2 regions of the Halomonas rhizosphaerae genome follow, and region 1 is predicted to be linked to the other one. Evidence: predicted binding sites of a transcription regulator. Region 1 holds the regulator's gene; the other holds the start of a gene.

Region 1 (11,963 bases):
CCCCTGATAAAAAGTCCCTATTGGCATTATTGTGTCCCTGTGCATCGGGCGAGATCACTGGGACCTTCACCCGTTTCGGAAGAGGATGCCTGCCGGCACCACAATGACTCTAACAGAACTCCGCTACATCGTGACACTGGCCCAGGAGCGCCATTTCGGACGCGCGGCGGAGCGCTGCTTCGTCTCCCAGCCGACCCTGTCGGTGGCCGTCAAGAAGCTCGAGGAAGAGCTGGGCGTGGCGCTGTTCGAACGCTCGAAATCCACCGTGCAGGTCACCCCGCTGGGCGAGAAGATCGTCGAGCAGGCGCAGCGCGTACTGGAACAGAGCAGCGTCATCAAGGAACTCGCCACGGCCGGTCGCGACCAGCTGGCGAGCCCCCTGCGCATCGGCGCCATCTACACCATCGGCCCCTACCTCTTCCCCCACCTGATCCCGGAGCTCTCCCGGCGTGCGCCGCAGATGCCGCTCTACATCGAGGAGGGCTTCACCGGCAACCTGCGCCGCAAGCTGCGCAGCGGCGAGCTCGACGCCATCATCATCGCGCTGCCCTTCACTGAGACCGACGTGGTCACCAAGCCGCTCTACGAGGAGGCCTTCGAAGTGCTGCTGCCGGCCGACCACCGCTGGGCCTCCCGGGAGAGCATCGACAAGGAGGACCTGCTGGAGGAGCGCCTACTGCTGCTCGGCGAGGGCCACTGCTTCCGTGACCAGATCCTCGAGGCCTGCCCAGCCATCAGCCACCAGCTCAACAGCCCCTCCAACACCCTCACCGCCGAGGGCGGGTCGCTGGAGACCATTCGCCACATGGTGGCCTCACGGCTCGGCATCACCGTACTGCCCCACTCGGCCATCGGCACCGGCCATTACGAGAGCGGCATGCTGATCAGCCGCCCCTTCACCGCCCCGGCACCCGCACGGACCGTGGCGATCGCCTGGCGCGCCAGCTTCCCCCGGCCCCGGGCCATCGATGCCGTCACCGAGGCCATCGCGCACTGCCGTCAGGCAGAGCTCGAGCCGGCATGAACGAGCTCGACGCGCCCGTCACGGAGCTCAAGGGCGTCGGCGAGGCGCTGTCGCTCAAGCTGGCCCGGCTGGGCATCGAGCGCGTCAGCGACCTGCTGTTTCACCTGCCGCTGCGCTACCAGGACCGTACCCGCATCACTCCCATCGCCACCCTGCGCGCGGGCCACGAGGCCGTGGTGGAGGGCGAGGTGGTGGCCGGCGAGGTGGTGCGCGGCCGCCGGCGCAGCCTGCTGGTGCGCCTGCGCGACGGCTCCGGGATCCTCAGCCTGCGCTTCTTCCACTTCTCCCCGGCACAGCAGCAGCAATTCCAGACCGGGGCGAGAGTGCGCGCCTTCGGCGAGGCCCGCGCCGGCGCCACCGGCCTGGAGCTCTATCACCCGGAGTACCGCCTGCTGGCCGGTGGCGAGGCGCCGGTGGAGGACCACCTGACGCCCATCTACCCGGCCACCGAGGGCCTCCACCAGACCCGCCTGCGGGCGCTGATCGACCAGGCCCTGGCCCGCCTGGATGCCGCTCCAGACGCCCTCCCCGACGGCATTCCCGCGCCCCTGCGCCAGCGCTTCGGCCTGCCCGAGCTTCACCACTGCCTGGACACCCTGCACCGGCCGCCGCCGGAGGCCGACGCGGAGCAGCTGGCGGCCGGCCGGCACCCGGCGCGGCGCCGCCTGGCTCTTGAGGAGCTGCTCGCCCACCGGCTCAGCCTGCAGGAGGTGCGCCAGCGCATCCAGGAGGACGGCGCCCCGGCCCTGCCCGGCGGCCGCAGCCTTCAGGCGCGCTTCCTGACCCAGCTGCCCTTCTCGCTGACCGGCGCCCAGCGCCGGGTGCTCGACGAGATCGCCGCCGACCAGGCACGCCAGGTGCCCATGCTGCGCCTGGTTCAGGGCGACGTGGGCTCGGGCAAGACGGTGGTCGCCGCCATGGCGGCGCTCTCGGCCATCGCCGCCGACTGCCAGGCGGCGATGATGGCCCCGACCGAGATCCTCGCCGAGCAGCACTACCGCACCTTCAGCGCCTGGTTCGAGCCGCTGGGCATCGAGGTGGCCTGGCTGTCCGGCAAGCTCAAGGGCAAGGCGCGACTCGACACCAAGGCGGCCATCCAGGACGGCCGGGCCCGCATGGTGGTGGGGACCCACGCGCTCTTCCAGGGCGACGTGCACTTCCAGCGCCTGGGCCTGGCAATCATCGACGAGCAGCACCGCTTCGGCGTCCACCAGCGCCTCGCGCTGCGCGAAAAGGGCGAGGCCGGCGGCCTGACGCCCCACCAGCTGGTGATGACCGCCACCCCGATCCCGCGCACCCTGGCGATGAGCGCCTATGCCGACCTGGACGTCTCGGTGATCGACGAGCTACCCCCGGGCCGGACCCCGGTGAAGACGGTGGTGATGCCCGATGAGCGGCGCCCCGAGGTGATGGCGCGCATCCGCCACGCCTGCGCCGAGGGGCGCCAGGCCTACTGGGTCTGCACCCTGATCGAGGAGTCCGAGGTACTGGAGTGCCAGGCCGCCGAGGCGACCCGCGACGAGCTCGTCGAGACCCTGCCGGAACTGGCCATCGGCCTGGTCCACGGGCGCATGAAGGCCAGCGAGAAGGCCGCGGTGATGGAGGCCTTCAAGGCCGGCGAGCTGGACCTGCTGGTTGCCACCACGGTGATCGAGGTGGGGGTCGACGTGCCCAATGCCAGCCTGATGATCATCGAGAACCCCGAGCGCCTGGGCCTCTCCCAGCTCCACCAGCTGCGCGGGCGGGTGGGACGCGGCGCCGTCGAGAGCTTCTGCGTGCTGCTCTATCACCCGCCGCTGTCCGCCCACTCCCGGGAGCGCCTGGCGGTGATGCGCGAGACCACCGACGGCTTTCGCATCGCCGAGAAGGACCTCGAGATCCGGGGTCCCGGCGAGGTGCTGGGCACCCGCCAGACGGGGCTTGCGCAGATGAAGGTCGCCGACCTGGAGCGCGACGCCGACCTGCTGGACCGCGTCGCCCCGTTGGCCGAGGCGCTACTCGACGAGCATCCCCAGGCCAGCCGCCCGCTGATCAGGCGCTGGCTGGGGGAGGAAGCGGGACGCTACGGGCAGGTGTGACAGCGCCAAGCTGCCAAGCAGAGGATCCGCGTATAAGGGGCTGGGCGTAACGGGCGGGAAGGGGCAACGTCTTGCTTGGCGCTCGGCGCTTTCAGCTCGTGCTTACAAATGCTTGAGAAGCTTCTGCAGCTTCTGCAGGTCGCCGGAATCGCCGACCAGGCGCACGCTGCCGGCCATCATGCCGTCGAGAAAGGCCTGCTGGGTGGGCTTCTTGAGGACCTTGATGGCCGTGGCCTCGTCCTCGAAGCGCAGCTCCAGGTCAAGGTCCACCGGCAGGCCGCGGCCCGCGCGGATACCGCGGGGCGACATGCGGTAGTGGCGGGCGATGGAGAGGTCCTCGGTGGCGATGCCCCAGTCGAGGCCACGCATCTCGCCGAGCAGTTCGCGGAACCGCGCCTTGCGGCGCAGGGCACGCTTGAGCATCAGCCCGAGCAGCCACAACATCATTCGCAGCTTCATATCGGCTCCGCCACCGGGAACAGGGAGTGGTTGGGCGACCCGCACGGGACGGGCCGCAATGCCTTATTTCGCGACGGCGTCCTTGAGGCCCTTGCCCGGCTTGAAGGCGACGGTCTTGCTGGCCGGAATGGTCAGCGGCTGGCCGGTCTGGGGGTTCTTGCCGGTGCGCGCGGCTCGCTCGCGCACGCTGAAGGTACCGAAGCCGATAAGGGTGACATCCTGACCCTGGGAAACGCTACCGGTAATCTCGTCGAGGATCACATTGAGCACCTGGCTCGCCTTGTCCTTGGAAAGATCGGCACGCTCGGCAATCGCCGCGGCGAGTTCTGGCTTGCGCATACAGCCCTCCTGGTATTGGCATCATGTTGCCGGCGATCACCACCGGCGGTGTTGTTATGGCATATGACCTGTCAGTGCATCACGCGCATGCCGGCTCACTCGATCCCGGGGCCTCGTGCCGCAGACGGGGAGATCTCGGGAAACGACATGCGGATGATACCGGTCCTCAACGCCGCTGCCTTGCCGGCTCGCTATCCGCTGCAGGCCCCGTCGTTGACGAGACTAGCCTAGCAACGGCGGCGCGGCTCGCGCCAGTTCGACTTTCCGACGGACGCAGCGTCCTGTCAACGCAAATCCGATCAAACGTCCGTCCTCGGCCTCGGCCAGGGCGGTCAGGTCACCGCCCTCGCCCTCGAGGCGCCAGCGGGACGGGGGACGGGCCGGCGGAAGGGCCACCACCGGCAGCAAGGGGGTCTTGACCAGCACCGGCCAGGGGCCATAGGTCACCGCGGAGGGAGTACCGGTCAGGGTGCTGGCCAGGGCCTTGGCACTGGCCAGCAGCGGCTGCACGTACATGGCATTGACGCCGTCGACGCAGGCCGCATCGCCCAGGGCATGGATGCCCGGCGCCGAGGTGGCCAGGTGCCGGTCGGTGTGGATGCCGGCCTCGCTGACCCTGAGCCCGGCCGATTCGGCCAGGGCGGTACGCGGCCGCAGCCCCGTGGCCACCAGCACCAGGTCGGCCGAGAGCGAGGCGCCATCATCGAGTTCCAGGCCGACGGAGGCGCCATCCGCCCCCAGGGCCACCAGCTGGCGTCCGCTGTGCAGCACCATGCCCGCCTCCCGGAAAGCCTCGCCCAGGGCGCGTCCCAGGGGCTCCGGCACCAGGCGCGGCAGGGGGGCCGGCTCCGGGGCTATCAGCTCGACGGCGTGGCCGCCGGCGGCGAGGTCGTTGGCGAACTCGCAGCCCACCAGGCCAACGCCGATGATCGCCACGCGTGCCGGCCTGCCCAGCGCCTCCAGAGCCGCGTGGAAGGCGCGATAGTCGTCCAGGTCATTGACGCTGAAGACCCGGTCGGCCACGGCGTCGGGCACCGTGAAAGGGCGCACCGGCGCGGCGCCGGTGGCCAGCACCAGCTCGCTCCAGGGCAGGGTCTCGGTGCCGATGGTCAGGGTGCGCTCCACCGGGTCGATGGCCTCCACCCGGGTGTGGGTCCGCACCACGGCCCCGAGATCGGCTGCGACCTCCAGGGCCGAGCGTGCCGCCAGGTGCTCCGGCGGCAGGCGCTTGGCGAAACCGGTGGAGAGCAGCGGCTTGGAATAGTCATCGCCGCTGTCGGCGGTGATCAGCGTCATCGGTCGTGCCGGGTCCTGCCCGCGCAGCTGGCGCAGCAGGCCCAGGCCCGCCATGCCGGAACCGATGATGGTCAGGGGTGCAGCCATGGCAATCCTTCCTGCAGGGGCCGTCGAGATCAGATTTGTCTTCTTTTGATCGGGGCTGACTGGAGTTTTCCTGGCTCTCGCGGCCGGCCACGATAAGCGTTTCCGGTCGCCATGGTACACTAGCCGCCCCCGAAATCGACGCGGAGAGTGACGGTGAGCAACGGCCCGGGAAGCGATCCCCGCTGGCGCCCCCTGGCGGCGGCGCGCCCTGCCATAAGCGCTGCCTGGTGGCAGTGGGTCGCCTCCCGCGACTCGCTCACCGCCCGGCTGATCAGCGCCGGCGGCCAGCGTGCCTTCAGGGTCCGGCTGCTGGACCAGCGCCTCGGCCGGCCACGTCGCGACGAGGCGCTGGCCCTGGGCCTCCCCCCGGCCCGCCATGCCTGGCTACGCGAAGTGGCGCTGTGCCTCGACGAGCGCCCCTGGGTGGTGGCGCGCTCGGTGGTGCCCCTGGACGGGCTGCACGGCCAGCGGCTCGACCGCCTGGGCGAGCGCTCTCTGGGCAGCTGGCTGTTCCGCCAGCCGGACCTGGAGCGCGGCCCCCTGGAGGTCAGTGCCGACCCGGCCCCCTTCCACGCCGCCCCGGGCCCCTGGGCGCGCCGCTCGCTGTTCCGCCACCGGCGCTTCGCCGTGCTGGTCCAGGAGTTCTTTCTCGAGCGCATGGCGGATGACCTCGGGCTGCCTTCACGCTAGGCTCTGCCGGCAAGCTTCCACATGCGAGAGACCGAGATGGATCGATCCCTGATGCACCCCAGGGGCCTGGCCCGGGTGCCCGACTTCCTGCACCTGACCCGCCTCGACCGCCCCATCGGCACCTGGCTGCTGATGTGGCCCACCCTCTGGGCCCTGTGGGTCGCCGCCGAGGGCATCCCCGGTCGCAAGGTGCTGCTGATCTTCGTGGCCGGGGTCTACCTGATGCGCGCCGCCGGCTGCGTGGTCAACGACTATGCCGACCGCCACTTCGACGGCCACGTCAAGCGCACCAGGAACCGCCCCCTGGCCACCGGCCGGATCAGCGAGGGGGAGGCTCAGGCGCTGTTCCTGATGCTGGTGATGGCCGCCTTCGTGCTGGTCTGGTTCACCAACCTCTTCACGGTGATGCTCTCGGTGGTGGGGGTCATCCTGGCCTTCATCTACCCCTTCATGAAGCGCTACACCCACCTGCCCCAGGCCTTCCTCGGCGCGGCCTTCTCCTGGGCGATTCCCATGGCCTTCGGTGCCGTGCTGGGAACGCTACCCCCGGTCGCCTGGCTGCTGTTCGCCGCCAACGTGGCCTGGACGGTGGCCTACGACACCGAGTACGCCATGGTCGACCGCGACGATGACCTGAAGATCGGCATCAAGTCCACCGCGGTGTTGTTCGGCCGCGCCGACCGGCTGATGATCGGCCTGCTGCAGGGCCTGACCCTGGGGCTGCTGGCCTGGGCCGGCGGGCTGCTGGCGCTGGGGGGCTTCTTCTGGCTGGGGCTCGCCGCCATGGCGGCGACCTTCGTGCACCAGCAGTTCCTCATCCGCGAGCGGGACCGGGACCGCTGCTTCCAGGCCTTCCTCAACAACCACTGGTCGGGCCTGCTGGTCTTCGCCGGCATCGCGCTCTCCCTGTGGCCGACGGTGAACGGCGGCTGAGCGGGCGGGCGACAGGCCGAACCTGTCACGCTATTGTCATCATGACGTGCTGTCATCGTCATCGATCTGTCATTGACCACGAGGCTCCGGGATGACCGCCAAGACCGTACTGATTGTCGATGATGAGGCGCCGATCCGCGAGATGATCGCGGTGGCGCTGGAGATGGCCGACTATCGCGTCCTCGAGGCGGACAATGCCCAGGATGCCCACGCCATGGTGGTCGACCACCAGCCCGACCTGGTGCTGCTGGACTGGATGATGCCCGGGACCAGCGGCATCGAGCTGGCCCGCCGCCTGAAACGGGAGGAGGCGACCGCCGAGCTGCCGATCATCATGCTCACCGCCAAGGGCGAGGAGGACAACAAGATCCAGGGGCTCGAGGCCGGGGCCGACGACTACATCACCAAGCCCTTCTCGCCGCGCGAATTGGTGGCGCGCCTCAAGGCGGTACTGCGCCGCGCCACGCCGCGGGGCATCGAGGACCCGGTGGAGGTCGCCGGGCTGCTGCTCGACCCGGTCAGCCACCGGGTCAGCGTCGATGGCCGCTCGCTGGAGATGGGGCCCACCGAGTACCGCCTGCTGCAGTTCTTCATGACCCACCAGGAACGCGCCTACACCCGCGGGCAGCTGCTCGACCAGGTGTGGGGCGGCAATGTCTATGTCGAGGAGCGTACCGTGGACGTGCATATCCGCCGCCTGCGCAAGGCGCTGGGCGAGCCTCATCACCAGCTGATCCAGACCGTGCGTGGCACCGGCTACCGGTTCTCCACCAAGGGCTGACGTGGGGCGGCTCTGGCGACGCGAGCTCTGGCGCCTGGCGACCCTGGTCGCCGCCGGGGCCCTGGTCGGCTGGCCCTTTTCCGCCATTCCGGCCGGCATCGCCGCCGGTCTGCTGCTCTGCCTGACCTTCCACCTGCGCCAGCTGCACGCCCTCTACCAGTGGCTCACCCTGCGCCCCCAGGAGGAGCCCCCCGCCGCCAGCGGCCTGTGGGGCGAGCTGTTCGACCGCCTCTACCGCTACCAGAAGAGCCAGCGCCTCACCCAGCAGCGGCTGCGGGCCACGCTGCAGCGTATCCAGGAGTCCTCCGAGGCGATGCGCGACAGCGTGGTGATGCTCGACCGCCACGGCGACCTGGAGTGGTGGAACAGCGCGGCCGAACGCATGCTGGGCCTCAAGCCCCAGCTCGACCGCGGCCAGCACATCACCAACCTGCTGCGTGACCCGCGCTTCGTCGACTACTTTCATGGCCGCGACTATCGCGAGCCGCTGACCCTGCCCTCGCCCATCGACGAGAGGCTGATCCTGCAGTTCCAGATCACCCTCTACGGCGACGACGAGCGGCTGGTAATGGCCCGCGACATCACCCGGCTGCACCGCCTGGAGCAGATGCGCCGCGACTTCGTGGCCAACGTCTCCCACGAGCTGCGCACCCCGCTGACCGTGTTGGCCGGCTACCTGGAGACCTATGGCGACATGGCCGGCCAGCTGCCGCCGCGACTGGGCCGCGGCCTGTCGCAGATGAAGGCCCAGACCGATCGCATGCAGAACCTGGTCAACGACCTGCTGCTGCTGTCACGGCTGGAGATCGACCAGGGCGGGCGCGATGACGCCCCGCTGGCGATGGGCGAGCTGCTCGAGGCCGTGCAGAGCGACGCCGCGGCGCTCTCCGCCGGCCGCCAGTCGATCGCGGTGGAGGTCGAGGAGTCCCGCGCCCTGGTCGGCAGCGAGCAGGAGATCCGCAGTGCGCTCTCCAACCTGGCCTTCAATGCCGTGCGCTATGCCGGGGACGGGCGCCATATCGTGCTGCGCTGGCGCCCCCATGGCGAGGGCGCCTGCCTGGAGGTGGAGGACGACGGCGAAGGCATCGACCCGGTGCACCTGCCGCGCCTCACCGAGCGCTTCTACCGGGTCGACAAGGGCCGCAGCACCGCCACCGGCGGCACCGGCCTGGGGCTCGCCATCGTCAAGCACGTGCTGCTGCGCCACGACGCCCGCCTGGAGATCGCCTCCCGCCCCGGCCGCGGCGCCACCTTCCGCTGCCTGTTCCCCGCCGAGCGCCTGCGCGACACGAGCGAGAGGGCTCAGCGCGCCTGAGGCGGCCCGCCATGCGCCGCGCCGATCTCGATACCTCGATAGTGCCGCTCCCACATCAGGACGGCGGCGGCCACGGCGCCGGGCAGCAGGAAGAGGTTGGCCAGGGGGATCCAGGTGATCAGGGTCACCCAGCCGCCATAGGTGAGGGTCGGCCACCAGCGGGCCTTCAGCCGGCGACGCATGTCGGCGAAGCTGACCTTGTTGTTGTCCATGGGGTAGTCGAGGTAGGTGATCGCCATGATCCAGGCCGAGAAGGCCGCCCACAGCAGCGGTGCCACCAGGTTGAGCACCGGGATCCAGCTGAGCACGAAGAGCAGCGCCATGCGTGGCAGGATGTAGCCCAGCTTGACCAGTTCGCGCCCCATGGCGTCCATCGCCGTCTTCGCCAGGCCACGGTCGTCCAGCGGCGGTCGCCCGGTCGCCTCCAGCTCCACCCGGGCGGCCAGGAAGCCGTAGAAGGGCGCGGCGATCAGGTGGGTCACCAGGGTGAAGGTGAAGAAGACGATCAGCACCAGGCTGACCACAAAGAGCGGCCAGATCAGCCAGGAGAGCCACTCCAGCCAGCCGGGGACCATGGCCATCCAGCCCTCCAGCCAGCCGCCGAAGTGGCCCAGCACGTACCAGAGCATGGCCGTGTAGACCAACAGGTTGACGACTATCGGCAGGAACACGAAGCGCCGCAGGCCGCGGGAGTAGACCAGGCGGGTCCCGCGGGTCAGCGCCGTCAAGGCATCGAGCATCCGTCACGTCCTCATGTCACACGGCAGGCCGCCGCCCGACGGGGCGGCGGCCTGCATCATTGAGGGTCAAGCGACGTTTGCGGTCAACCCTTGCCCTCGAGCATATCCTTGTCGAGGTCCTCGGGGTCGGTGTGGCGGATATCGAGCCCCTTGACCAGGTAGACCACGTACTCGGCCAGGTTGTTGGCGTGGTCTCCGATGCGCTCGAGGGCCCGCAGGATCCACATCACGCTGAGGACCGACGAGATCGAGCGGGCATCCTCCATCATGAAGGTCATCAGCGAGCGCATGGCGCTGCGGTACTCGTTGTCCACCTCCTCGTCCTCGTGGACCAGCTTGAGCGCCAGCTCGGTGTCGAGGCGGGCGAAGGAGGTCAGGGCGTCGCGCACCATGCGCCGCACGTGCTCGCTGATCATGCGCACCTCGACGAAGCCACGGTTGCCGTTGTCGGCCTCGATCAGGTCGATGGCGTTGCGGGCGATCTTGCTCGCCTCGTCGCCGATGCGTTCCAGGTCGGACGCGGCGCGAATCACCGCCAGGACCAGGCGCAGGTCGGAGGCGGTGGGCTGGCGCCGCGCCAGCACCTGGGTGCACTCCTCGTCGATCTTGATCTGCATGTCGTTGACCGCGCGGTCGTTGGCGACCACGCGCTGGCCCAGTTCGGAGTCACTCTCGAGCAGGGCCGCCACGGCGTCCTGGACCTGCTTCTCAACCAGCCCCCCCATCGCCATCAGGTGGGTCTTGAGCTCCTCGAGCTCCTGGTTGAACTGCCGGGAGATATGCTGGCTGTGGATATCGCTGGTAATGTCCATGGGATCTCTCCTTGGGGCCGGCCGTCAGGCCATGCGCCCGGTGATGTAGTTCTCGGTACGCCGCAGGCGCGGGTGGGTGAACAGGGTGTCGGTGGGGCCATATTCGACCAGCGCGCCGTCCTGCAGGAAGGCGGTGTAGTCGGAGACCCGGGCCGCCTGCTGCATGTTGTGGGTGACCAGCACCAGGGTCAGGTGCGACTTCAGGTTGCCGATCAGCTCCTCGATCTTCAGCGTGGAGATGGGGTCGAGGGCCGAGGCGGGCTCGTCGAGCAGCAGCACCTCGGGGCCCACCGCCAGGGTGCGGGCGATCACCAGACGCTGCTGCTGGCCCCCGGAGAGCGACCAGGCCGAGGCACGCAGCCGATCCTTCACCTCGTCCCATAGTGCCGCCGAGCGCAGCGCCCATTCGATGATGTCGTCGCGCTTGCGCTTGCTCAGCCCCCCCTGCAGGCGCAGGCCGAAGGCCACGTTGTCGTGGATCGACATGGGGAAGGGGTTGGGCGCCTGGAACACCATCCCCACCCGACGACGCAGTTCGGCCACGTCCACCTCCGGCGCGTGGATGTCCTCGCCCTCGAGCTTCACCTCGCCCGTGCGTACCACCTCGTCATTGAGGTCGTGGAGGCGATTGAGCACCCGCAGCAGGGTCGACTTGCCACAGCCGGAGGGCCCGATGAAGGCCGTGACGCGGTGCCTGGGAATTCTCAGGGTGAGATCCCGCAGCGCCGGCGTGTCCCCGTAGGCGAGGCTCAGCCCCCGGATGGCCAGGCTGCTGGCCTCGGGGGAAAAGTCGATGACCGCCGCCGGGTCGGGCGACGGGCGCAGGTCCTGGACGAATGGCATCGAGGCTCCCGGTTGGCGTGGCGGTACTGGGCTCATCGACGGGTGAGCGCCCCGTGACGCGTACTGAGATGATGACGCAGAAATATTGCAGTCAGGTTAAGCACCAGGATCACCAGCACCAGCAGCAGGGCAGTGGCATAGACCAGCGGCATCGCCGCCTGGACATCGCCGCCGTGGAAGGCCGCATCGAAGATATGGTAGCCGAGGTGCATGAACTTCCTGTCAAGATGCAGGAAGGGGAAGTCGCCGTCCACCGGCACCTGGGGCGCCAGCTTGGCCACGCCCACCAGCATCAGCGGCGCTACCTCGCCGGCGGCGCGGGCCACGGCCAGGATCACCCCGGTGAGCATGGCCGGCGTGGCCATGGGCAGCACCACCCGGGAGAGCATCTCCAGTCGGGTGGCCCCCAGGGCCAGGGCGCCCTCGCGCTGCTGGTCAGGGATCCGCGCCAGCCCCTCCTCGGTGGCCACGATCACCACCGGCAGGGTCAACAGGGCCAGGGTCAGGGAGGCCCACAGCAGCCCGCCGGTGCCGAAGGTCGGCGAGGGCAGGGCCGCGTCGAAGAA
Region 2 (11,963 bases), on a different contig from region 1:
GGATGCCTACCAGGCCTACCTGTCACGCCACGGGGGCAGCCACAATGCCTTCACCGCCCCCCACGACACCAACTACTTCTTCGACATCGAGCCCGATGCGCTGCCCGGGGCCCTGGACCGGTTCAGCCGCTTCTTCGTCGCCCCGCTGTTCAACGCCGACCGGCTGGAGAGCGAGCGCAACGTGGTGCACTCCGAATACCAGGCCCGACTCCGCGAGGATGGGCGCCGCGCCCAGGACGTGCTCAACGAGCTGCTCAACCCCGACCACCCGACCACCGGCTTCTCGGTGGGCAGCCGCGAGACCCTGGCCGACCGCCCCGAGGGCGAGCCGAGCCTGCGCGAGCGCGTGATCGACTTCTACGAGAACCACTATGGTGCCAACGTGATGCACCTGGCCGTGGTCGCCCCCCAGCCCCTCGATGACCTGGAGGCACTGGTCACCGAGCGCTTCGCCGAGATACCGGACCGCGGCCTCTCCCGCCCGGTCATCGAGGCGCCGCTGGTGGCGGAAGAGACCCTGCCCCGCGCTGCCGAGATGCAGTCGGTGCGCGACAGCCAGCGGGTCAGCTTCCTGTTCCCGGTGCCCGACCCCCAGCAGGCCTACCGCCACAAGCCGGCCGACTACCTGGCCCACCTGCTCGGTCACGAGGGCGAGGGCAGCCTGCTCGCGGTGCTGCGCGAGGCCGGCTGGGCCGATGGCCTCTCCGCGGGCGTGACCCGCGGCGACGGTCGCCATGCGCTGTTCGCCGTGGACATCAGTCTGACGCCGGCCGGCGCCGACCGGCTCGACCGCATCCAGGAAAGCCTGTTCGCCGCCATCGACCAGATCCGCGACGCCGGCCTGGAAGCCTGGCGCTACGAGGAGCAGGCACGCCTGGCCGAGCAGCAGTTCCGCTTCCAGCAGCATGGCTCGCCGCAGAGCGATGCCATGCGGCTGGCCATGAACCTGTCACGCTATCCGCTGGCGGATGTCAACGTCGCGCCCTACCGCATGGACGGCTTTGATCGCGACCAGATCGTGCGCTGGCTCGATGGCCTGCGGCCCGAACGGCTGCTGCGACTCTACAGCGGCCCGGACGTCGAGGGCGAGAAGGTCTCGCCCTGGTTCGATGCGCCATGGCGCGAGGTCGAGGCCGCGACCGACGCCGAACCGCTGGCGGGCCTCGCCCTGCCTGAGCCCAATCCCTACATCGCCGAGGACCTCGAACTGCTCGACGGCCAGGACGAGGTGCCCGAGAAGCGCATCGAGGAGCCGAGCTTCAGCTTCTGGCACAAGGCGGATGCCAGCTTCGACACCCCCAAGGTGGAGTGGCGCATCAGCCTGCAGCACCCCGCCGCCAGCCAAGAGGCCCGCGAGGCGGCGCTCTCCCGCCTGCTCGCCGGCTGGCTCGGCGACAGCCTCAATGAGACCCTCTACCCGGCACGCCTGGCCGGCCATGACTTCGAGGCCTATGCCCACGCCCGGGGCATCACCCTGTCGTTCTCCGGCTGGCGGGACCGCCAGGACCGGCTGATTGCCCGGGTGCTCGCCCAGCTGCAGGAGGGCGAGATCGACGCGGGGAGCTTCGACCGGGTGCTCTACCGCCTGCAGCGCGAATGGCGCAACGCCCCTCAGGATGCCCTCTACCGGCAGGCCCACCGCACCCTGGCCGAGGCCCTGGTGCGTCCCCAGTGGCCCACCGATGTCCTGCTCGAGGCGAGCCGCGAGCTGGGCGTGGAGGACCTGCGCGACTTCCGCGAGCTCTTCCTGGCCGAGCTGCACCTGGAGGCCATGGCGGTGGGCAACCTCGACGCCGCGCTCGCCGAGCGCGAGGCCCGGCTGGTCGCCGAGGCGCTCTCTCCGTCCCTGGCAGCCGACGAGATTCCGGATCTCGTCCCCCTGCGGGCGGACGACCTGCCCGCCCTGACCCCGGCCACCACCCGGGAGGAGTCGCTGGTACTGCGCTACCTGCAGGGACCGGACCGCTCGCTCGACAGCCAGGCGCGACTGGCGGTGCTGGGCCAGCTGCTGGAGACCCCCTTCTACCAGCGCCTGCGCACCGAGGAGCAACTCGGCTACGTGGTCAACGCGGGCTATTCGCCGATGCTGGACGCGCCGGGTATCAGCCTGCTGGTGCAGTCCCCCGACACCGGAAGCGAGGCGATCCAGGCCCGCATCGATGCCTTCCTGGACGATTTCGCCAAGCGGCTCGAGGCACTCGACGATGAGGACCTGGCCCCCTACCGCCAGGCCGTGCACGACGAGCTGATGCAGCGCGACACCAGCCTTGCCGGACGTACCAACCGCCTGTGGCGCACCCTCGCCTATGGTGATACCACCTTCGACCGGCACCGCCGCATCGCCGAGCGGGCCCTGGCCGTGACGGCCGAGGAGCTGCGTGAGGGCTGGCCGGCACTGCGCAAGGCCGCCGTGGCACGAGTCAGCTTCGACCCGGGTGACGAGCCCAGTGACGTGCTTCCCCTGAGCCGCCACCTGGCCCCCCTGCCCAAGCACGACGACTGACCCGACGACACGACAGCGCCCGGCCATCGGCCGGGCGCTGTCGTTGGCATCGGGAAAGGAACCGGATCGTCAGTCGAAGGCCTGGGGCGGCATGATGGCCTCCACGTGCATCACCAGTTCCTCGAGGATCTGCCGGTCACGGTCGGAGAGCGGGACGCCGTTGAGCCGCTCGATCTCCCGGGCGAACTCCTTGAGGGTCAGGCTCGCGACGGCCGGATCGTTCATGCGCTCCCAGCGGAAGGCCTCCCAGCGTGCCTGCTCCTCGCTCTCCAGGGTCTCCGGATAGCTGCGGGCCCGGTAGCGGAACAGCATCTCCTCGAGGCGTGGATCCTGGAAGGCGAAGCGTGCCCCCACCAGGTCCCAGGGGTCGGTCTCGCGCACCCGCTGCATCTGCTGGCGATCCGCCGGCGAGAAGAAGCCACCGGCATAGAGCATCAGGTCCGGGTCATGCGGCGGCTCGGGATGCGGCGCGGCGAACACCTCGGCGACACGCGAGGCGACCTCCGGGCGACTCGACAGCAGCTTCCAGTGTGCCCGGCAGGCGGCCAGGTCCAGCCCCAGTCGCTCGACGATCGCGCCATACTCGCCCTTGTGCGGCCCCTCCACGTCCTTGAGGGCGCTGGTCGGGAACAGCACCGGACACTTGTTGAGGTGGATCACCTTCAGCGGAATGCGCTCGGCCCCCTCCGCCAGGTCATCGTTGCTGACGAAGACCCGCTCGCGAATCTGCTCAGGGGTGAGCTCCAGCAGCGGGGTCGGATCCATGGAGAGGTCGAAGACGATCACCCCGTTGGGGTTGGAGGGGTGCTCGGCCAGCGGCATCACCAGGGCGCTGCAGCCGCGACTCGCCGGGTAGCGACGCGAGATGTGCAGCACCGGCTTGCGCCCGGGCAGGTCCAGCTGCCGGGCGACGGCCCGCTTGCCGCGCAGCCCCAGCAGGTAGTCGAAGAGCTTGCCGTTGCGCTCGCGCAGCAACCTCGCCAGGGCGATGGTGGCGCGAACGTCGGCCAGGGCGTCATGGGCCCCCGCATGGGCGATGCCATTGGCGGCCGTCAGGTGTTCCAGCTTGAAGCTCGGCGCGCCATCGTCGCGCGTCGGCCACTCGATGCCCTCGGGGCGCAGGGCATGGAAGGCACGCACCACGTCGATCAGATCCCAGCGCGAGTTGCCGTTCTGCCACTCCCGGGCATAGGGGTCGAGCAGGTTGCGGTAGAAGAGGTGGCGGCTCACCTCGTCGTCGAAGCGCAGGCTGTTGTAGCCCAGGGCACAGGTGCCCGGTTCGCCCATGGCCGCCTCGACCCGGCCGGCGAACTCGGCCTCGGGCAGGCCGCGGCGGCGGGCCTGCTGGGGTGTGATGCCGGTGATCAGGCAGGCCTGGGGATGGGGCAGGAAGTCATCGGCCGGCTTGCAGAAGAGCTCGAGGGGCTCACCGATCTCGTTGAGATCGGCATCGGTGCGAATGGCCGCGAACTGGGAGGGCCGGTCGCGACGCGGATCGGCACCGAAGGTCTCGTAATCGTGCCACAGGAAGGACTGCGGGGCGGCGGGGGACTGCGCCATGGGCGGGAGCTCTCCGAAAGGCGTGAATTCACGGCCTCCAGCCTAGCATAGCCCCGCGGACGACTCAGCCGCCGGGCTCGTGCCCAGGACGCGCTCGGGGCTGCCTGTTCAGGACTTGGGCAGGGTCACGTTGAGCTCCAGCACCGAGCAGTTGTCCTCGCTGTCGAGGGTGATGTTCACCGCGTCGTCATCGATCTGCACGTAGCGGCGGATCACCTCCAGCAGCTCCTTCTCCAGCAGCGGCATGTAGTCCGGCTGCCCCCGCTGGGTGCGCTGATGGGCCACGATGATCTGCAGCCGCTCCTTGGCGACCGACGCGGACTTCTTGCGCTCTCGCTTCAGGAAATCGAGCAACTTCACCGGCGGACTCCTCCAAACATGCGGCTCAACAGGCTCTTCTTCTGGTACTCGTGGAAGCGCAGGGGGACCTCCTCGCCCAGCAGGCGGGCCACGGTGTCGGCGTAGGCCTGGCCGGCATCGCTGTCGTCATCGTGGGTGACCGGCACCCCCTGGTTGGACGCCCGCAGCACCGCCTCCGACTCCGGGATCAGGCCAAGCAGGTCGATGGCCAGGATCTCGCGGATGTCCTCCAGGTTGAGCATGTCCCCCAGGTCGACCCGGCTCGGGTTGTAGCGGGTGATCAGCAGGTGCTCCTGGATCGGGTCCTCGCCGCGTTCGGCGCGCCGGGTCTTGGAGGCCAGCAGGCCGAGGATGCGGTCGGAGTCGCGCACCGAGGAGACCTCGGGATTGGTGACCACGATCGCCGCGTCGGCGTAGTACATGGCCAGCTGGGCGCCGCGCTCGATGCCCGCCGGGGAGTCGCAGATGATGAAGTCGAAGTCCTTGGTCAGGGTATCGAGCACCTTCTCGACGCCCTCCTGGGTCAGGGCGTCCTTGTCGCGGGTCTGGGAGGCCGGCAGGATGTGCAGGTTATCGACCCGCTTGTCACGGATCAGCGCCTGGTTCAGCCCCGCCTCGCCCTGGATCACGTTGACCAGGTCGTAGACCACGCGACGCTCGCAGCCCATGATCAGATCGAGGTTGCGCAGCCCCACGTCGAAGTCGATGACCACGGTCTTCTTGCCACGCAGCGCCAGCCCTGTGGCGATGGCGGCTGCGCTGGTTGTCTTGCCGACCCCACCCTTGCCGGAGGTCACAACGATGATCTTGGCCAAGTGTCGCATCCTGTCTTGTGATGATGAAAGGGAATGGTGGTGCAAGCGCGGCTGCCACGCGGTGGCCGGCATCAGGCCAGCGGCGTGATGCCCAACTGGTCATCGCTCAGCCGGACCTGCACGGTGGTGCCCAGCAGGCGCGGGTCGATGTCCTCGAGGCGCTTGTAGTTGCCGGCCACCGAGAGCAGCTCGGCATGCAGTTCACGGCAGAAGATACCGGCCTGGGCATCGCCATGGATGCCGGCCAGGGCACGCCCGCGCAAGGCGCCATAGACATGCACGCTGCCGGCGGCGAGCACCTCGGCGCCGGCATTGACCGCCCCCACCACCACCAGGTCGCCCTCGGGCGCGGTCACCTGCTGCCCGGAGCGCACCGTGCCGCGGTAGATGCGACCGCCCGCCGTGGTGCCAGGCAGCGGGGCCGGCATCTCGGCCTCCCCTGCCGGCGCTATCGGCTCGGCCACCTCGTCGTCGCCGTCACCGGCGACGCTCTCCAGGGGGCGCGGGCGCGAGGCCTCCTGGGGCGGAAACCAGCCCAGCCCCAGGGCCCAGGCCGACTGCTTGACCGGGTCCGGACCGCCGCGCACCGCCACCGGCAACAACTTGTGGGCCCGGCAGACCGCGCAAATGCGCTCCAGGGCCAGGTGGGGTTCATCGAGCTTCTCGACGTTGAGAACGACCGGGGTATGCTGGAAGAAGGCCGGCGACTGGCTGAGCTTGCCCGCGAGCTGCTCGCGGATGCGCTCGGGATCGGCGCTGGTCAGCTCCATGACCGTCATCGGCAGCATCCCCCCCTTGAAGGTGAATGCCATGCTGTCCCTGTCCACTTTGAGACTCATTGCCGAACTCCACGTCGGGTGATGATCGGGGTACAGCCACAAAGCTAAGCGAGTGGCTGCGCCCCTGCAACCGATCATACGGTCAAGGGGCGGCCGTTGTCAGTGTCTCCGGATGGCCACACCTCGCCGCCGGCTGGACTTTTCTGCAGCCTCGGCACGTGCTTAGATACTCTCGACCCAGGCCCCGCGCCATTGCCGCCAACAATAACGATTGTTCCGCGCCCCCGCCGGGGCGCGCTCCCTTTGTCAGGATGCCCCATGTCAGGACTCCTTCGTCGCCTGTTCGCCCCGCGCTGGAAACATCCGGACCCCGAGGTCCGCCGCCAGGCCGTGGCACGTCTCGACCCGGCCCGCGATGACCAGCGCCGTGCCCTTGAGCAGCTCGCCCTCGACCCCGATCCCGGGGTACGCGAGGCGGCCCTGGCCCATCTGGAGGATCCCGAGCGCCTGCTGGACCTGTGCCGGGAGGGAGACGCCCCCCCGGAGCTGCGACGCCACCTGGTGGCCCTGCTCGCCGGCCGCCACGGCCAGCATGACCTGCCGACACGCATCGCCCTGGTGGAACGGCTCGAGGATCCCGAGCTGCTCAACGAGCTGGCCCTGCAGGGCGATAACCTGCAGCTTAGACTCGCCGCCCTGGCCCGCCTCGAGGCGGAAGAGGACCTGATCCGCCAGGCCTGTGACAACGGCATCGCGGCTGTGCGCCATGCCGCCGCCGCCCGGGTCGAGAGCGAGGCGGGACTCTCACGGCTGGCCCACGAGGCCCGGCGCGACCGCCAGGTGGCCCGCAAGGCACGCGAACGCCTCAACCGACTGCGGGCCGACGCCGCCTCCCTGGCGGCGGCCCGGGAACGCCGCGAGGCACTGCTCGAGACACTCGAGCAGCACGCCGGCAGCCCCTGGGAACCGCTCTATGCCGGCCGCTTCCGCCACCTGATGCGCGAGTGGACCAAGTTCGAGGACCTGCCGGACGCCCGGCAGGAGCGGCGCTACCAGGATGCCTGCCTGCGCTGCCGCAAGGTCATCGGCGACCACGAGGCCCAGGAGCATGCGCGGGATGCCGACCATCGTCAGCGAGAGAGTGCCGACCAGACCCGGGAGGCCCTGATCGAGGCCCTGGAGGAGAGCCTCGAGGGCCTGCATCAGGGCGACCGGCTCACCGACCAGGACATCGCCAGCCTGCGCGCCCATAAGCGCCTGCTGGCCACCCGCTGGCAGGCCCTCTCCGACCACCACCTGGCCGACGAGGCACTGCGTGAGCGCTATGACAGGGCGCTTGCCGCCTATGAAGGCATCGTCCAGGCGCGGGTACGCCTGGACGAGCGTGCCGAGGCGATCGAACAGGCCCTGGCCGATGGCGATGACAAACGCCTCGAGGCCCTGGTGGAGGCCTGCGGCTGGCCTCAGGGACTGGCACCGGCGCCGCTGCTGCAGCGTGCCCGACAGCGTCTCGCCGCCGAGCCTCCTCGGGATGACGGCGACCTGGACGCCCGGCTGTCGCGCTTCGTCGAGGAGCTCGACCAGCTCGAGCGCCTGCTGGAGAGCGGCGCCTTCAAGGGCGCCAGTCGGCTCCACCAGCGCCTGCGCCAGCAGGCCGACCAGCTCCCCCAGGCACCGCTGCAACCCCATCAGGCTCGACTCAAGCGCCTCGCGGCGCGACTCGCCGAGCTCCGGGACTGGCGCGGCTTCGTCGCCGGTCCCAAGCGTGACCAGCTGTGCCTCGCCATCGAGGGACTGGCCGATACCCCCCCGCCGACCGAGGCCGAGCTCGATCGCCGCCATCGCCAGCTGGTCAAGGAGTGGAAGGCCCTGGGCGATGCCGCCGCCAACCGTGAGCAGTCGGCCCGCTTCCGTGCCGCCTCCGATCGCATCCACGAACGCCTGGCCCCCTGGCGGGAGCGCCAGCTGGCCGAGCGCCAGCGCAACCTCGAGGCCCGCGAGGCCCTGTGCGAGCAGCTCGAGACGCTGCTCGAGCAGCCCGCCCACGAAGCCGACCCCGATGCGCTGCGCGAGATCCGGGACCGCTCGCGGGAGCAGTGGCGCCGCTTCGCTCCGGTGCCCCGGGAGGAGGCCGAGACCATCGGCCGACGCTTCGGGCGCATCCGCCATGACCTCCAGGCCCTGATCGACCGGCGCGCCCGGGAGATCGCCGAGGCCAAGCGTGACATGATCGAGCAGACCCGCGAACTGCTGGCCCGGGACATGCCAGCGTCCAAGCGGGCCGACCAGGCCAAGGCGCTGCAGCGCCGCTGGCGCGAGCTGGGACGCGCCCCCAAGGGCGAGGAGCAGGCCCTGTGGCGCGAATTCCGCTCGCTATGCGACGACATCTTCGCCAGCCGCGAGGCCGCCCGAGATGACCAGGTCCAGCGCAACCGGGCCCGGCTGGATGCCATGCAGGCGCTGATCGACCGGCTCGACAGCTGGCATCCGTCGCACAGCCGCGAGGCCAGCGTGCTGGACGAGGCCGTGCGCGAGGCCACGGCACTCGAGCCCCTGCCCTCGGGACGGCGCAGCGAGGGCATGCGGCGCCGCTGGAGCGGTATCGTGCGGGTCCGCCGTGAGCGCCTGGCGCGCCTGTCACTGGCCGAGGAAGCCGAGCGCTGGCAGGCCATCCGCCCCCTGCTCAATGCCCACCTGCAGGCGGACGCCCGGCGTCTCGCCGGCGGCCCCGTCGAGGAGGTCGCCCTCCCGGACGGCCTGGCCCTGCCGAGCGCACTGCGTGACGCCCACGAACGTCGCAACGCCGCCCGCCGGGGCGGCGCGGACGACGCGGTGGAGGAGCGACTGGCACGCCTGCGGGCCCACCTTTCGCTGCTGGCCGGCGGACGCGTCAACCAGCGTGACGACCCGCTGCGCCTGGCGATCCAGGTCGAACGCCTCAACGACAGCCTGGGCCAGCAGACCTCACGCGCCGAGGAGCTCCACCAGATACTGGCCGACCTGCTGGCCACCGGCCCGATGCCCGAGGGACTCTGGGAGCGGGAGGTGGGCGAGCTCGACCGCATGCTCGAGAGTCTGGCCGAACTGCCCCCGCCCTGAGCCAGAAAGCCGCCCACCGACGAAACAGCGCGAGGCATCTGCCTCGCGCTGTCGTGCCTGCCGCCGGGGTCGCCGGCGACAGGGGGCGTGCGACGGTCGGGCGATCAGCCCATGAACTGCCCGCCGTTGATGTCGATGTTGGCGCCGGTGATGAAGCCCGACTCCTGGTCGGCGAGGAAGGCCACCAGGCGGCCGATCTCCTCGGGCGTCCCGTAGCGCTTGACCGGGATGGTCTCGCGGATGGCCTCGCGGACCTTCTCGGGAATGTTCATGATCATGTCGGTGGCGATATAGCCGGGTGACACCGTGTTCACGGTGATGCCCTTGGTGGCCGTCTCCTGGGCCAGCGACATGGTCAGGCCATGCATGCCCGCCTTGGCCGCGGCATAGTTGACCTGGCCGAACTGGCCCTTGCGGCCGTTGATGGACGAGATGTTGATGATCCGGCCATAGCCCTTCTCGAGCATGTTCTCGATCACGCTGCGGCAGGTGTTGAAGACGCTGTTGAGGTTGGTGTCGATGACCTCGTGCCACTGCTCAGGCGTCATCTTCTTCATGGTGCCGTCCCGGGTGATCCCGGCACAGTTGACCAGCACGCTGACAGGGCCGTGCTTCTCCTCGATCTCCTTGACCCCTTTCACGCAGGCATCAAAGTCGACCAGGTCGATCCCGGCGATGTCGATGTTGTCGAAACCCTCGGCCTTCTGGGTCTCCAGCCAGGCCTTGGCCTTGTCCGGGTTGTGGTATCCCGCAACCACCGTGTAGCCCTGCGAGGCGAGCGAACGGCAGATGGCGCTGCCGATCCCCCCGGTACCACCGGTGACCCAGGCGACGGGTGCTTGAGTTGTCATTGACTACCTCCCTGATATGCATGACATCTTGTGTGGCGTGGCGCCAGGCCGGCCATCACCAGTCTTGTTCATTGATCTGTCACCTTGATGACAGCAGATGGAGTATGGACCAGGGAGTGCCACCGGGACGAGCGTTTGAAATCAATCCTTGACCAAAGGCGCATAGCCTGTAGAATACGCCACACGTTGATGCGGGGTGGAGCAGTCTGGTAGCTCGTCGGGCTCATAACCCGAAGGTCATCGGTTCAAATCCGGTCCCCGCTACCAAATTTATGAGGGAGGCCAGAACCAAGAGGTTCTGGCCTTTTTCATGCTTGCAGCAGAACCTGCTGGCAACTCGCCGGGCTCAGCTCTTCACAACCCCGGGAAGGTCATCGGTTCCCTATCGTTTCAGATTCAGCGGCCCCCGCTACCAAATATTGAGAAAGCCCAATCCTGCGGGAATCGGCTTTTCGTATCCGGCATGACCGTCGGTAATCGGTTCCCTGTCGTTTCAGATTCAGCGGTCCCCGCTGCCTTCCCCTCGCCCCTTGATGAGGGGCGCCATGCCCAGCCGGCCGATGCCCGGTAGCTTGAGCGCCGGGCGCCGCGGGTCGACCCCCAGCGAGAGGCCCAGCAGATTGAGCTCGAGCCCCTCGTCGCGCCCCAAGGTCAGCCCCAGCAGCCCGCCCAGCGAGGCGGTGACGCCGAGCCCACCCGGCGCTTCTGCCAGCACGCCGTCGAGCAGATAGTCCTTGCCCACCGCGGTCACCGGCAGCGTCGCCTCGAGCCCTTCCACCTCGCGGACCACCCAGGCGGTGAAGGTGTTGCTGTTGGGCCCCGGCCAGGCACGGTAGGTCGAGGGGGCGGGATAGGCCGCCACCGCCGCCTCGATCCCGGGAACCAGCCGCGCGGCCGCCGCGCCCCGGTAGTCGGCCAGCAGCACGGGCTCGCTGCCGTACCAGGCCCGGTCCGGCGCGGTGGTCGACCGCGACACCAGGGCCGGACGGCGCCAGCTGAGCACATGGTGCATCCTCCAGGCCTCGGCCCCGGCGTCGCGGGTGGCGATCCAGGTATGCACGCCGAAGGCGCCGCGCCATCCCCAGGCCCTTGCCGCATAGAGCTGCACCACCGCCTCGGAGGCTTCGGCAGGGGGCGGGGCGAGGCCGGCCGAGGTTCGATCGGCCGTGGACCAGTGGCCACGGCCCTCCACGCGCTCGGTGGCCAGCATCCACAGCGGCCCGGCCAGCAGCAGGGCCAGCAGCACCGCCAGCCCGGAGACCATTCGCAGAATTCGTCGTATCACAGGCCGGCTCCCCTTGAAGTCGCGGGCGATCACCCGCATCTGTACAGCAAATTCATCCCCACGCAAGGCTATCGATCATGCCCATCGTCGACCCCCGCACCGGTGAGCCGCTCACCGACGACATTCCCGCCGGCGAGAGTGCCGATGCCGCGTCTCCCGGCGGCCAGGACGCCGAGATGATCATCGACGTCGATGCCGGTAACATCCAACAGCTGCTCGAGACCTCGATGCAGGTGCCCGTGCTGCTCGACTGCTGGGCCCCTTGGTGCGAGCCCTGCAAGAACCTGATGCCGATCCTCGAGAAGCTGGCCCGCGAGTACCAGGGCGCCTTCATCCTCGCCAAGCTCAACATCGACGAGAACCAGGAGATCGCGGGCCAACTCGGCGTGCGCTCGGTGCCGGACGTCAAACTGATCAGCCAGGGCGGCCTGGTCGACCATTTCCAGGGTGCCCTGCCCGAGAAGCAGGTCCGCGAGTGGCTGGGACGCTACTTCCCGGCCCCGGAAGAGGCCCCGCAGAGCCCAGAGGACCAGGCCGCCGAGGCCCTGGCCGCCGGCGATGCCGCCACCGCCAGGAGCATCTACGAAGAGCTGGTGCAGCAGTATCCCCAGCACCTTCCCTACCAGGTGGAGCTGGCGCGTGCCCTGGTGGCCGACGGCCAGGCCGAACAGGCCCGCACCCTGCTGGACAACCTCCCCCCGGAGGAGCGCG

What was found. The regulator PhoB, encoded in region 1, activates phosphate uptake and scavenging genes when phosphate is short. The targets are predictions, from matches to a motif close to TGTCATANNNNTGTCANA.
Region 2: the regulator PhoB is predicted to act here: its motif matches at 10,043-10,060, upstream of phbB (acetoacetyl-CoA reductase).

Annotation. Positions count from the first base shown of each region.
Region 1 covers NZ_JASCQQ010000003.1:66,926-78,888, forward strand. The annotation lists gene QLQ86_RS00500 (hydrogen peroxide-inducible genes activator) at 104-1,024, shown strand; gene recG (ATP-dependent DNA helicase RecG) at 1,021-3,102, shown strand; gene QLQ86_RS00510 (hypothetical protein) at 3,205-3,561, opposite strand; gene QLQ86_RS00515 (HU family DNA-binding protein) at 3,625-3,900, opposite strand; gene QLQ86_RS00520 (NAD(P)/FAD-dependent oxidoreductase) at 4,123-5,283, opposite strand; gene QLQ86_RS00525 (chorismate--pyruvate lyase family protein) at 5,437-5,973, shown strand; gene ubiA (4-hydroxybenzoate octaprenyltransferase) at 6,010-6,906, shown strand; gene phoB (phosphate regulon transcriptional regulator PhoB) at 6,998-7,687, shown strand; gene phoR (phosphate regulon sensor histidine kinase PhoR) at 7,689-9,002, shown strand; gene cysZ (sulfate transporter CysZ) at 8,990-9,742, opposite strand; gene phoU (phosphate signaling complex protein PhoU) at 9,826-10,554, opposite strand; gene pstB (phosphate ABC transporter ATP-binding protein PstB) at 10,579-11,397, opposite strand; gene pstA (phosphate ABC transporter permease PstA) at 11,430-11,963, opposite strand, start outside.
Region 2 covers NZ_JASCQQ010000006.1:51,142-63,104, forward strand. The annotation lists gene QLQ86_RS02255 (insulinase family protein) at 1-2,503, shown strand, start outside; gene sbcB (exodeoxyribonuclease I) at 2,573-4,063, opposite strand; gene minE (cell division topological specificity factor MinE) at 4,172-4,423, opposite strand; gene minD (septum site-determining protein MinD) at 4,420-5,238, opposite strand; gene minC (septum site-determining protein MinC) at 5,310-6,077, opposite strand; gene QLQ86_RS02280 (DUF349 domain-containing protein) at 6,336-9,116, shown strand; gene phbB (acetoacetyl-CoA reductase) at 9,221-9,967, opposite strand; tRNA gene QLQ86_RS02290 (tRNA-Met) at 10,158-10,234, shown strand; gene QLQ86_RS02295 (DUF3750 domain-containing protein) at 10,467-11,252, opposite strand; gene QLQ86_RS02300 (tetratricopeptide repeat protein) at 11,330-11,963, shown strand, end outside.